Regions from separate parts of the Shewanella submarina genome, predicted to be linked through region 2. Evidence: riboswitches for the same ligand, from Rfam matches in the RefSeq annotation. Region 2 holds a riboswitch; each other region holds the start of a gene.
The links. A riboswitch is a leader RNA that binds a small molecule or an ion and turns the genes downstream of it on or off. The one in region 2 is predicted to bind thiamine pyrophosphate.

Region 1: another riboswitch for thiamine pyrophosphate. It lies ahead of thiD (bifunctional hydroxymethylpyrimidine kinase/phosphomethylpyrimidine kinase); the one in region 2 lies ahead of ACFOE0_RS08515 (TonB-dependent receptor).
Region 3: another riboswitch for thiamine pyrophosphate. It lies ahead of thiC (phosphomethylpyrimidine synthase ThiC); the one in region 2 lies ahead of ACFOE0_RS08515 (TonB-dependent receptor).

What each region holds. Positions count from the first base shown of each region.
Region 1 covers NZ_JBHRTD010000018.1:724,807-729,038, reverse strand. The annotation lists gene thiE (thiamine phosphate synthase) at 1-473, opposite strand, end outside; gene thiM (hydroxyethylthiazole kinase) at 470-1,291, opposite strand; gene thiD (bifunctional hydroxymethylpyrimidine kinase/phosphomethylpyrimidine kinase) at 1,369-2,199, opposite strand; TPP riboswitch at 2,264-2,381, opposite strand; gene ACFOE0_RS20265 (pseudouridine synthase) at 2,493-3,215, opposite strand; gene ACFOE0_RS20260 (YcxB family protein) at 3,335-3,811, shown strand; gene ACFOE0_RS20255 (hypothetical protein) at 3,955-4,232, shown strand, end outside.
Region 2 covers NZ_JBHRTD010000010.1:63,448-67,679, reverse strand. The annotation lists gene ACFOE0_RS08535 (M61 family metallopeptidase) at 1-565, opposite strand, end outside; gene hinT (purine nucleoside phosphoramidase) at 736-1,092, shown strand; gene ACFOE0_RS08525 (acyl-CoA thioesterase) at 1,156-1,572, shown strand; gene ACFOE0_RS08520 (YcfL family protein) at 1,623-2,015, shown strand; TPP riboswitch at 2,124-2,241, shown strand; gene ACFOE0_RS08515 (TonB-dependent receptor) at 2,292-4,232, shown strand, end outside.
Region 3 covers NZ_JBHRTD010000015.1:111,902-116,133, forward strand. The annotation lists gene thiC (phosphomethylpyrimidine synthase ThiC) at 1-1,962, opposite strand, end outside; TPP riboswitch at 2,126-2,247, opposite strand; gene ACFOE0_RS12325 (hypothetical protein) at 2,495-4,232, shown strand, end outside.

The DNA.
Region 1 (4,232 bases), on a different contig from region 2:
GGTAATTGGGAGCAACTCTGTGCCAGCTCCAGACCCGGTACTCCCCACTCAAAACAGGTATCAGTTTTGGTTGGCGTAGCAAACACAGTACTGATCCCCAGATAATCCACAGGCAGACTCTGAGCCTCCTGCAACTGCGCCATAGATTCGACCGTCAGTCCCAGCAGTTTATCTTCACCCAACAGTTCCCTTGCCATCTCGGCAGGCATATCTGACTGTCCCAGGTGCACACCGTCAGCATTGATGGCCAGGGCCACATCCACCCTGTCATTGATGATCAAAGGTACTCCTGTACCCGCCAGGATAGTTTTGAGTAACTGCCCTCTATGGATAAAGCGACGGAGATCCCCCTGTTTCTCCCTCAGTTGCACCATGGTTACGCCACCTTCGACGGCCTGAGTGACCACATAGCAAAGCGCTTCATCACTGAGGCGCTCATCTGTCACCAGATACAAACGATAATCCGGGCTCATGACAACTCCGACACAGTGACTGAAGCCGCAAGCTGCTCAGGCGTTAACTGATACAAGGCGTCCAACATCTGCATTTGAAAACTGCCAGGCCCCTGACTTTGAGCCGCAGCCAGCTTGCCGGCAACGCCCATTACAGCTGCAGAAGCCAGCCCTGGGGAGAGATATTCCTGTTGAGGCAGGGCAGCAAAGGCCGCCGTCAGTGCAGTGAAAGTGCAGCCCATGCCTGTTACTCTGGGCATGATCTCGTGACCATCATGCAGGGTGAAAATGCGCCGCCCCACCACATAGTCAGTTTCACCGGATACCACCACGTCACAGCCATACTGACGATGAAGTGCCATCGCAGCCCCCAGGGCATTGTCACTGGACTCCAAACTGTCGACCCCTTTGGTGCTGCGTATCTCACCGGACAAGGCCATAATTTCCGAAGCGTTGCCACGAACGATAAATTTTTGCCCCAAGGCTTTGGCTATCTCACACAGCTCCCGGCTGGTATGGGTTCTCAGGTCACTGGCACCACAACCTACCGGGTCCAGTATCAAAGGTTTGTTCATCTGTACCGCCAGCTGGGCAGCATGCTTCATTCGCGCGACCCACTGCCTGTCCAGGGTACCGATATTAATAACCAGGGCGCCGGCGATGGTCAGCATCTCCTCCATCTCCTCATGGCTGTGGGCCATAATGGGGGAAGCTCCCAGCGCCAGCAGCGCATTGGCGGTGTTATTCATCACCACATAGTTGGTGATATTGACGACCAGAGGATGGGTTTGCCTCAGCAGCGCAAGCTGATCGGCCAGATATTGTCGGGGATCTTTCATTCAGCGTTCCTTCTTATCCAGACTGGCTCTATTTCTCTCAACCAAGTTTAGCCAAGCTATTCTGGCTGTGGCGTGTTTCAATTATGCAGACTGAAGAAGTGATCAACAGGCCCGTGCCCACTGCCTATCTGCCATTTGTCGGCGTATTTCAGTGCCTCGGTAAGATAGTGCTTGGCTTTGGTTACCGCCTGGCTGACACTCATCCCCTGGGCAAGATAGGAAGCAATAGCCGCCGACAGGGTGCAACCTGTTCCATGAGTATTGCGGGTCGGTACTCTGGGGGCCTGCAACAGCTCAATACCAGCTGAGGTGACCAACCAGTCCTGACTCATGGGCTGCTGATGCAAATGCCCTCCTTTAAGCAGCAATGACTGGGAGCTTACTTGCGGAGATATCTGAGTCAGCAGGGTCTGACAGGCATCCAGCATAGCGGATATTCCAGCCTGGTCTGTGACCTCAGGCACATCCAGCAGCTGCGCCGCTTCCGGCAGGTTTGGCGTGATAATATTGGCCAGCGGCAAGAGTTCACGTCTGAGGGTGTCAATTGCTGAGGTTTGAAGCAGCAAATCGCCACTGGTAGCCACCATCACTGGGTCCAGCACCACCCAACTGGGTTTGTACTGTCTGAGCTTGTGCGCTACCGCCGAGATGATCTCACTGTCGACCAACATACCAATTTTGACCGCTCTGACATCCAGATCGGAAAACACCGCATCCAGCTGCTGACACACAAAGTCAGGTGACACAGGATAAACACCACTGACGCCCTGCGTATTTTGCGCTGTTAATGCGGTAATGACAGAGCAGGCATAGCCGCCCGTGGCAGAAATTGCCTTGATATCGGCTTGAATGCCAGCACCACCGCCGCTGTCACTGCCGGCAATGGTCAAGGTAATGGGAGTATTCAACAATTTGCCCTCAAAGGGCGCAGAGAAGGAAGCGGAACCGGATATGGGGACAGGGTTCAATCCCGGATTTCCGTGCTTAGTTCCCTACGCCAGTATTAACTGGATCAGGTTCTACGGGTCCCGCAACAGCGGTCTCAGCCTGATGCCAATCACTCTGGCATCAGGCTCCCCGACTAAGTCAGACTGATCTTACAAGCGGCATCAGCAACTAAGCTGTCCGGCCCGACGATCAGTACCTGTGGATAATACCAAGCAGGTTGCAAGAGGAGCAAACAATTGTCGCTGCGATATATTTATGAGCCAATATCCCGCAGCGCCTGCTGCACCTCATCCCGGGTCAACGCTCGCCAATGACCCGGAGCCAGGTTTTCATCCAGGCTCAGCCCTCCAACCCGACTGCGATGCAGCGCCACCACAGGGTTACGAAAACGCCCGAACATGCGCTTGATCTGATGGTACTTACCTTCGGTCAGCACGACTCTGGCAATATGGCTGTCCAACACCTCAAGCCTGGCGGGGGCAGTGGTGATATCTTCAAAACTGAAGTACATACCTGCAGCAAAAGCCGGGGCATACTCTTCCGTCAGCGGGTTACCCAAAGTGACCAGATACTCTTTGGAGACGTGGGCGCCAGGTTGCATCAACGCTTCGGACCAACGGCTGTCATTGGTCAACAGCAATAAACCTGAGGTATTGAGATCCAGCCGACCGACGATATGCAATCCGGAACGCTCAGCTTCTGGCAACAGTTCAAGCACCGTCTTGTGCTCATCATCTTTGGTGGCAGACACCACACCAACCGGCTTGTGCACCATAAAATATTTAGGCGAGCAGGCCTGCAAAACCCTGCCATCACAGCTGATGGTATTGAACTCATCTATCAAGAGGTCCATATCTTTGGCAAGCAGGCCATCTACCTCAACTTTGCCAGACATCAATAACAATCGAACCTGTTTACGGGGGATCTGCAGGGCTTTGGCCAGATATCTGTCCAGCCGTGCGCGTTTACTTTCCAATTCACCAATATCCGCTGAGTGTCGTTAACTGTCGCTGATTATCAGTTATTCCGACTTTAATGCCTAATTCAGTCTGTCGGAGATATAATGGCAAAAATCTATCAGCTTTTTATTTTGCTATGAGTGAACCATTTCACTATCAAACTGAGTTCGTGCTGGACCGCAGCCACTATGAAGAGTGCTTCGATGAGTCGGCCAAACCACAGCCAGGCTGGCGACCTTACGCCAAAGCCATGGGATTTGTTGTTTTCGGCTTTGTATTGATTGCCATGCCGATTGAAGATGTGATCGGTTACCTGTTTATCGGTCTGGCAGCGGTGGAAGGACTCAGTGTTAAGTTTCGCCGTCCGTGGTGGCTTTGGCGCCAACTCATGAGCAAGGCAGCCAATCACAGTGTCAATTTCGAGTTGGATGATGACGGGATACGCATCAGCTCAGACTATGTAAACCAGTCCATTCGTTGGCAACAGATAGACAGTATTGACGCTACCGGCCGTGGTTACCTGCTCAATATCGGCAAAGGTCGCAGCTATATTTCCCGGCGGGTGCTGAATGATGAGGCAAACGCTTTTATCCGCGGCAAGATAAAATCCTAATATCCATTTTCAAAGCCATCCTCCGGGATGGCTTTTTGCTTTCAGGGATTTTCAAACCATATTGGCATACCACAGTCAGATGATCTCAAGCAGAAACTGTGACAGGGTAAAGAGAGGAAAAAGAGACAGCAAAAAAGGGAACGATGAAAGCATTTTTTACAGCAAGCTACGTCTGGTATCTGCAGTTGGCAATACTGGCCTTTGTGTTTCGGTTTTTTGTGGTTGAGCCCAAATGGAAAACTGGCAACTTTATGAGTATGACCTGGGCCGGGACTGCTGAAGCCGTTCTTATGCCTCTGTTTTTCTTTGGTACCATACTGGCGTTTGCCATCTTTATCTGTCTCAGCTTCTTCTACGCGGCCAATTGGTACCAGGGTTTGCTATTGATGCTCAGCAGTTTTCTGATACTGATGTGTCTTCA
Region 2 (4,232 bases):
CATGTCGTACGCCGCAGGCCTCAAAGCTGGAATGAGTGAAACATCCCATCTCCACCGGATGATCGATAAGCTCATCATAGTCGGCGGCGTAAAAGTCACCGAATCCCCAGTCATCGCCACTGGCACGTTTTAGGGTTGTCGCCAGTTTCCAGTCGCTCAGAGCTGCTGATGCCGGAGGTATGACGGTAACTCTGTGCTCACTGTTTTCCTGTCCGCGGGCGGCCAGAAATACGCTGGAGCCATTAAAGAATCCACGGCGACTGTCCAGAAACGCAGTGCGCACCGACAGGTCCCAGGCATAGACCTGATAATGTAGTTCAACTGTCTGACCATCAGTCAGTAACTGCCAGGTTTGCTTATCCAGCTGAGTGACAGCAACCGGGTTGCCATGCCCGTCGACGGCTTTCAATCCTATAATATTTTTGGCGAAATCCCGTACCATATAACTGCCGGGTAACCAGGAGGGTAACCAGACCTGCTGGCTTTGCGCCGGTTGTTCAATTGTCATCACCACATCAAACAGGTGAGCATGTGGATTGGATGGCGTAATCTGGTATTTGATCATGGATGATTTTATCTGGGTTGACCTGTCGCTCATGCTGCCAAATTTGCATGGCGGGAGCAATGAATTCCGGATACAAGGTATTGAATTACAGATATACTGACGCCATTTACTGTTATCTGGGCCAATGGTCCCAGTAGATAGATGACATATAGATACAGGAGCAATGACTGATGGCCGAAGAGACGATTTTCAGCAAGATCATTCGCCGGGAAATTCCCGCTGACATTCTTTACCAGGATGACCTGGTAACGGCTTTTCGTGATATCTCACCCCAGGCACCTACTCATGTTCTGATTATTCCCAATCATTTGATCCCGACGGTCAATGATGTGAAAGCCTCCGATGAGAAAGCGCTGGGACGCCTGTTTACCGTGGCAGCCAAGCTGGCCGAAGAAGCGGGTATTGCAGAAGATGGTTACCGCCTGATTATGAACTGCAATAAACATGGTGGTCAGGAGGTGTATCATATTCATATGCATCTGGTTGGCGGACAGGCGCTGGGACCTATGCTCAGTAAGAGTGTATAATCGAGACAATCGGGGTAAGTCAGCTTACCCCTTTTTATTGGCGGACATTAAAGCGGGAGGCTTATGAAGTTCCTTTCCAGACGGCTGGTAATGCCGGAAGACCTTAACTACGCGAAAACCCTGTTCGGTGGCCGTGCCCTCGAATGGATTGATGAAGAAGCGGCAATCTATGTGATCTGTCAGCTGGGCACCAAGTACATAGTCACCAAGCATATCGGCGCGATCTCTTTCGAGAATGCGGCGACAGAGGGGGATGTGGTTGAGTTTGGCCTGACAACCAAAGCGGTTGGCCGTACCTCGATTACTGTATCCTGCTTGCTGCGCAACAAGTTTACCGGCAACACCATCTGCTCTGTGGATGAAATGGTGTTTGTGAAGGTAAACCCCGAAACCCGCCTGCCAGAGCCCCACGGTAAAACGCTGGATGATTTGGCTGAAGAGACTAAAGAGTCTCTGCGCAAGTTGAATATTGGTGTATAGAGACTTGCTGGGGTAGTCTGGGGATTCTTGGACAGAAAGGAGATCTTGCTATGACTCGCAGTTTGCTGATTGTGTCACTTGTTGTTTTGCTGCTGGGTGGCTGCGCCCATAATACTGCCGGTGTCACCATAGACTCCCGCGGGCAGGTAACAGTGGATGGCAGTGCGCTGGAGAATAAACTGACCCTGTCTGACGCCAGAGGGAAAGTTATAGGGCGATTCTTGCGGGCCTCTGCACTGATCACCAATGATAAGACCAGCAACCTGAATGTTCAGTACAAGTTTACCTGGTACGATGCCGAAGGCTTTGTGGTGGAAGATGATGCCAGCGCCTGGATCCCACTGCAGCTCTATGGAGAAGCCCGTCAGCAAGTGCAGGGCGTAGCCCCCAATGAGACAGTGACAGGTTTTGCCCTGACTGTCCGACCTGTGTACTCCGAGTGATCCTAATTTAATGCCTTACTAAAGCCTCAACTTCAGTTGGGGCTTTTTTTCAACTGTCTGTAAATTTGTTCATTAACAGATGTAATCAGGTTAATTGCATGTATAATTGGCGCCGCCAAGGGGTGTCCGGGATCAAACTTTTTGATTTTCGGACTGAGATGTCAATGACGAACCCTTCGAACCTGATCCGGCTTATACCGGCGTAGGAATGGGCTGACAATGTGCATTAACCACGCTTTTTTGCAATGCCGGATCTCAAACTGGAATTGAGGTCCTATGAAAAATAATAAGTATTCTGTGCTGTCTGCGGCCATTGCGACTGCACTCTCTTTCCCGGCCTTTGCCGCTGACTCCTCCGAAGAACGCCAGCCAATGGAAACCCTGATGGTTACCGCAGATTTCCGCGCCACGGAAATCGACAAAGTACCTGCCAGTATCAGTGTTATCGGCAAGCAGCAGCTTGAAGATGACGGCGGCGAAAACTTTCAGGATATTCTCAACGCTATTCCCAATATCAACTGGTCAGGTGGCAGTTCCCGCGCCCGCTATTTCCAAATTCGTGGTGTTGGCGATCAGGAAGAGTATGAAGGTGCACCTAACTCCTCAGTGGGCTTCTTTGTTGACGATATTGACCTGTCAGGTCTTGGCATGGCCTCCAACCTGTTCGACATCGACCAGGTAGAAGTACTGCGGGGCCCACAGAGTACGCTGTTTGGCGGTAATGCCCTGGCTGGTGCGATTTACCTGAAAAGTGCTGAGCCAACTGCAGCTACCGAAGCCGGTGTTGAAGTTTCAGTTGGCACTGACGATCTGCTGACCATAGGGGCGTACGCCGGTGGCAGCATGAATGCCGACGACACTTTGTTGGGCAGAATTTCGGTTCAAAGCCATCAACAGAATGGCTTTATGGATAACCAATACCTGGGTCGTGACGACACCAATGCCAGAGATGAAGTATCCGCCAAAGCCAAGCTGCGTTGGTACGCCACCGATAAGTTACAGGCCGATCTGACCTTGATTCACGGCGACTTTGACAATGGCTATGACGCCTGGTCGCTGGACAGTAACGGTGAGAATACCTACACAGATCGCCCCGGCAAAGATACCCAAACCACCAATGGTGCTGGGTTAAGCCTGAGCTGGGAGGCCCACAAAGCCTTTAATGTAGAGACTATCACCAGCTTTGCTGATACCGAGCAGCGCCATGCCTATGATGGTGACTGGTCCAATCCCGAATACTGGGCAGGTTTTGAATGTCCTATCTATGATGACAATTGGAATCACATAGGTGACGCGCCTTGTGTCTATGACTACTGGTGGGACAAAACCGCCGAGCGTCAGAACTTCAGTCAGGATGTGCGTTTGCTGAGTACCGAAGATGGTCGACTGTTTAACGGAACCACTGACTGGCTGGTCGGCCTGTATTACAACCGCCTGAGTGAAGATAACTCTAGGTATATAGAAGATCGATATGCTGATGAATTACCTAGAAAAAGAAAGCTCTATAGTGACTATTCCGCTGATAAAGTGTCAGCCTTTGGTCAATTGGACACTTATATTGGTAACTTCCATTATTCATTGGGAGTTAGGGTCGAGTCATGGTCTGCCGATTATTTCTCGGACGGGACAGATAGTGAAAAGCTTGGAGAAGATTTTTCTGAGTCTCACTCACATGATGAAACACTTTGGGGGGGGCATATCTCGGTAAGCTATGCATTAGATGCTGACCAACAAATCTATGCAAAAATTTCCAGAGGGTATAAGGCTGGAGGCTTTAACACAGATGTTGATACAAAAACTTATCCCGAACTGTCGCAGTATCTCGCTTATGACCCAGAGACTTTGTACAACTACGAAATTGGCCATTCCGCGAGTTTGCTAGATGGCGATTTGACAACTAGGGTGGCGGCTTTCTTTATGGACAGAGACGATCAGCAAGTGGATGCGTCTATCCAAGAAGGAGAAGGCAGTGAGTCTCCTGGAGACTTTATTCTTTATACAGCGAACGCGACCAGCTCAACTAACTATGGACTAGAGGCTAGCGCTAGTTATTACCTCACCCAGAATTTGGAGTTTTATGGTTCTGTTGGTTTGTTGAAAGCAACCTATGATAGCTACATTATCGAAGTTAAAGAGGATGTATTTCTTGATCTCTCCGGGCGTGAACTGGCCCATGCGCCTAGCTATAACTATCAGCTGGGTGCCACCTGGCGCGGT
Region 3 (4,232 bases), on a different contig from region 2:
CAGCTCAGCACCTGAGTCTCTAAACTCTTTGGCTTTGTCGGCCATGCCCTGCTCTGCTATCCCGTGTTGGACAAGCTGTGCCTGAGCCATGGAGGCGGCAGCCTGCTCAGCACTTATCATGGTGACTGCGTCACCCGCCAGGGTTTGCAGCGATGGGTTTTCGGCGGCGTACTGACGTACCTCCTGACTGATCTTCATGGAGCAGAACTTGGGGCCGCACATGGAGCAGAAGTGAGCCACCTTACCCGACTCTTGAGGCAGGGTTTCATCATGGAAACTGCGGGCGGTATCGGGATCCAGCGACAGGTTGAATTGGTCTTCCCAGCGGAACTCAAATCTGGCCTTGGACAGCGCATTGTCCCTGATCTGCGCGCCGGGATGCCCCTTGGCCAGATCCGCAGCGTGGGCCGCCAGCTTATAGGTGATAAGGCCGGTTTTAACGTCCTCCTTGTTAGGCAGACCCAGATGCTCTTTGGGGGTCACATAGCAGAGCATGGCGCAGCCATACCAGCCGATCATCGCCGCCCCAATGCCAGACGTTATGTGGTCGTAACCCGGAGCAATATCTGTGGTCAGCGGGCCAAGAGTATAGAAAGGCGCTTCATCACAATGCTTAAGCTGCTCTTCCATGTTCTCTTTGATTAGATGCATAGGCACATGACCCGGCCCCTCAATCATCACCTGCACATCGTATTCCCAGGCGATTTTGGTCAGTTCACCCAAAGTTCTGAGCTCGGCAAACTGAGCTTCATCATTGGCATCGGCAATAGAGCCGGGGCGCAGGCCGTCCCCCAGCGACAAGGAGACATCGAAGCGGGCACAGATTTCACAGATCTCACGGAAGTGGGTATAGAGGAAGTTCTCTTTATGGTGGGCCAGACACCACTTGGCAATGATGGAGCCGCCGCGGGAAACAATGCCCGTCATGCGTTTAGCCGTCAGTGGCACAAATCTCAGCAGCAGTCCGGCATGAATGGTGAAGTAATCTACTCCCTGCTCAGCCTGCTCAATCAGGGTATCGCGCATCACCTCCCAGGTGAGATCTTCGGCAACCCCATTCACCTTCTCCAGCGCCTGATACATGGGCACTGTGCCTATGGGCACCGGGCTGTTTCTCAAAATCCATTCCCGGGTCTCGTGGATATTGCGACCGGTGGACAGATCCATCACGGTATCGCCGCCCCAACGGGTGGACCAGAGCATCTTCTCCACCTCCTCCTCAATGGAAGAGGTCACAGATGAATTTCCTATATTGGCATTCACCTTCACCAGAAAATTGCGGCCGATAATCATGGGTTCAGATTCAGGATGGTTGATGTTGGCGGGAATGATAGCCCTGCCCCCGGCCACCTCTTTACGGACAAACTCCGGGGTGATCTGCTCCGGCAGATTGGCACCAAAACCCTGACCTTGATGCTGATGATTCAGGCTGTCATCTTTAAAACGCTGAGCCGCCCGCCCCATATTCTCCCGGATGGCGATGTACTCCATCTCAGGCGTAATCACGCCCTGACGGGCATAGTGAAGTTGAGTGACACACTTGCCCGGCTGACCACTGCGAATGGCAGGCAAGGCTGGGAACCTGAGTTCGTCCAGGGTGTCATCCGCCAGTCGTGATTTGGCAAACTCAGAACTGACGCCCTCAGTCAGCTCAGTGTCATGACGCTCTTCAATCCAGGATTGCCTGACTTTAGGTGCTCCGCGATAGATATCGATTTGATGGTCAGGATCTGTGTAGCAACCCGAGGTGTCATACACGCGAATACTGTCATTGGGCTCAAACACAGGCTTGTCTTTATCACCCCCCACCAGGCTGGGCGCCAATGTGATTTCCCGCATGCCCACGTTAAGGTCGGGTCGTGAGCCCTGCACATACAGCTTGTTTGAGTTGGGAAAAGGTTGGGTCGACAGGGTGTCGAGGTAAGTTTTGGCTTCGAGCCGGGTTTGTTTTCTGGTCGACATAGCATCACTCCAATTTTATGGGAATTAATGCTTGTCGGATGGCGTTGATGGCAGGTGATTACTGACTGGCGTTTCAATCGCTGTTGAAATGAAACCTCAATAAAACAGCAGTTGCTAATATTGATGCACCATATCCAATACCAAACTGCAGATATGACACGGCCTGTCAGCCACACTTGTTCCCTTCGCAGGTATTAGCCTGATCAGGTTCAACGGATCCCACTTACGTGGTCTCAGCCCTATGCCTGTTGATAAGACAGTTAGCGGGCACTCCGACAAGTAGTAAAGACACAGCTTTCAAGCCTATGTCTCAGGGCACTCAGTATATTTACCGGCTGAAATTTAACAAGTGATGATATTTCAATTAACACCTTCGCCTGAGAATTGTTCGATTATTCCTGCCCTCTGTGCTCAATTCATTGCTCAGGTCACAGACAGAAGTAAAAAAAACGCTAAATTAGCGCCCCCGATCATGTGTGATATTGATGGAACACAATTGAAAACCACAACAACCTATTTAAATAACAATAAGATGAGAAACATTTTCAGGCTCGGTCTGGTGGCTTCTCTGACCCTGACTGGCGCTGCATTCGCAGATGACGATTACCGCAGAGTAATGGAAACCACAGATGACTTTGTTGCGGAACGTGTTTCCATAGCACCTGTGGATGAGATCTTTTTCGGTCGCGCCAACCCCAACAACCAGTTTGAACCCTACGCCGGACTGACAGAAGCCGATGCAGAGCACACCGACGAGCCTGCGGCTGCGCGTCGTAATGCTTCTTACGCCTGGGGCGTGGCTCAGGTGGGTGAAGAGATCTGGTTCGGCAGCCTGAACAACGGCTGGTGTGGCTGGATGATGAAACACCTGAAGTTGCCTATGCTGGTCACCGCGTTCGACTCTGAAGTGCAGGCCTGTAACCTGGTGGATATCGACCGCCCGGGTCAGCTGTATATCTATGATGTCAGCAGCCAGCAAACCAGTGTGATCAACCCCAATGAGATCCAGAACGCGCCGGGCCAGAACTATGCAGACGATATCGCCAAAGGCCCGACCAAGCATCTGGGCAATGGTGTATTTGAAGGCGAAGCCAGCAAGATCTATGGTTTCCGCTCTGCCGGTGCCCACAATGGCGTAGTGTTCTTTATTGGTCATGCCAACCTGGACAGCCAGAGCGCCACTGAATCTGCCGAGGGTTTCCTGCGGGTATTCGCCTTCGACAGTCAGACCCGCACCTATTTGGGTAAAGCTGACTTCCCATACGACTCTTCCCGTCGCATGACAGTGCTGACTCACCCCGATGGCAGCAGCGCCCTGTATACCTTTATGGGTCCGGATACCTCTCTGGGTCAGGCGGGCACTTCAGGCACAGTGGGCCTGCGCTGGGTCGGCACTAAAGACGCGCCATTTGCCGGTGGCGATACCCATGGCTTTGACGTGGTCACCCCTGACAGCTTCCAGTATGAAGGTCTGCCGGGAGAGTTTGTGACAACTCAGGATGAAAAAGGTAAAGAGCGACTGGTGGTCAGTACCTGGGCACACCCCAAGGCGGCCAAAGATCCAGCCTATCAGGGTGGTAACCTGTTGGCGTCCAACCCTATGCCAGTAGCCGGTTTCAGTAAAGCTGAGCCTATGCAGTTCACCACTATCTTCAAGACCGAAGATTTCGATGCTGACCCTGTGATTGCCAAGACCTATGAGATGGGTGCCATGACAATGTTTGATGGCTACCTGTACTTCGGCACCATGCATGTGGGTCACTCAGGTGGTTATGACAAACTGAAAGCGGCATACCCTGAGCAGTTCCCTGCGGTGCAGGATGGTGAATACAGCGCTGTGGAAGAGGAGTTGGCTATCAAGAGCTGGCGTGCGTCGTCTATCTTCCGTATGAAGATGAACCGCTTCTACAAACCTCACAAGTTCAAGCCTGAGCTGCTGTACGGTGATAAAAAACAGTGGGCTTTCAACGGTAGTAAATGGCGTAAACAGCCAAACCGTATGGGTCTGGAACCCAAGTATGGACCTGCAGGTTGGGGCGAAGTGCTGAACGTTTATGCCTGGACTGCCGTGGTGCACGACGAGCAGCTTTACATTGGTGGCTTCGATCTAGGCAGTGGTATGCGCGATTACTATGACAATATCGAAGCGATTCAGAGTAAAGCCGCCAGGCTGCCACGACTGGCACCGGATCAGTTCTGTCTTGCCGGTACCTGTTTCCCTGTCGATATGATGGGTGGCAACAGCTGGCAGGATCAGGCTTACAACAATC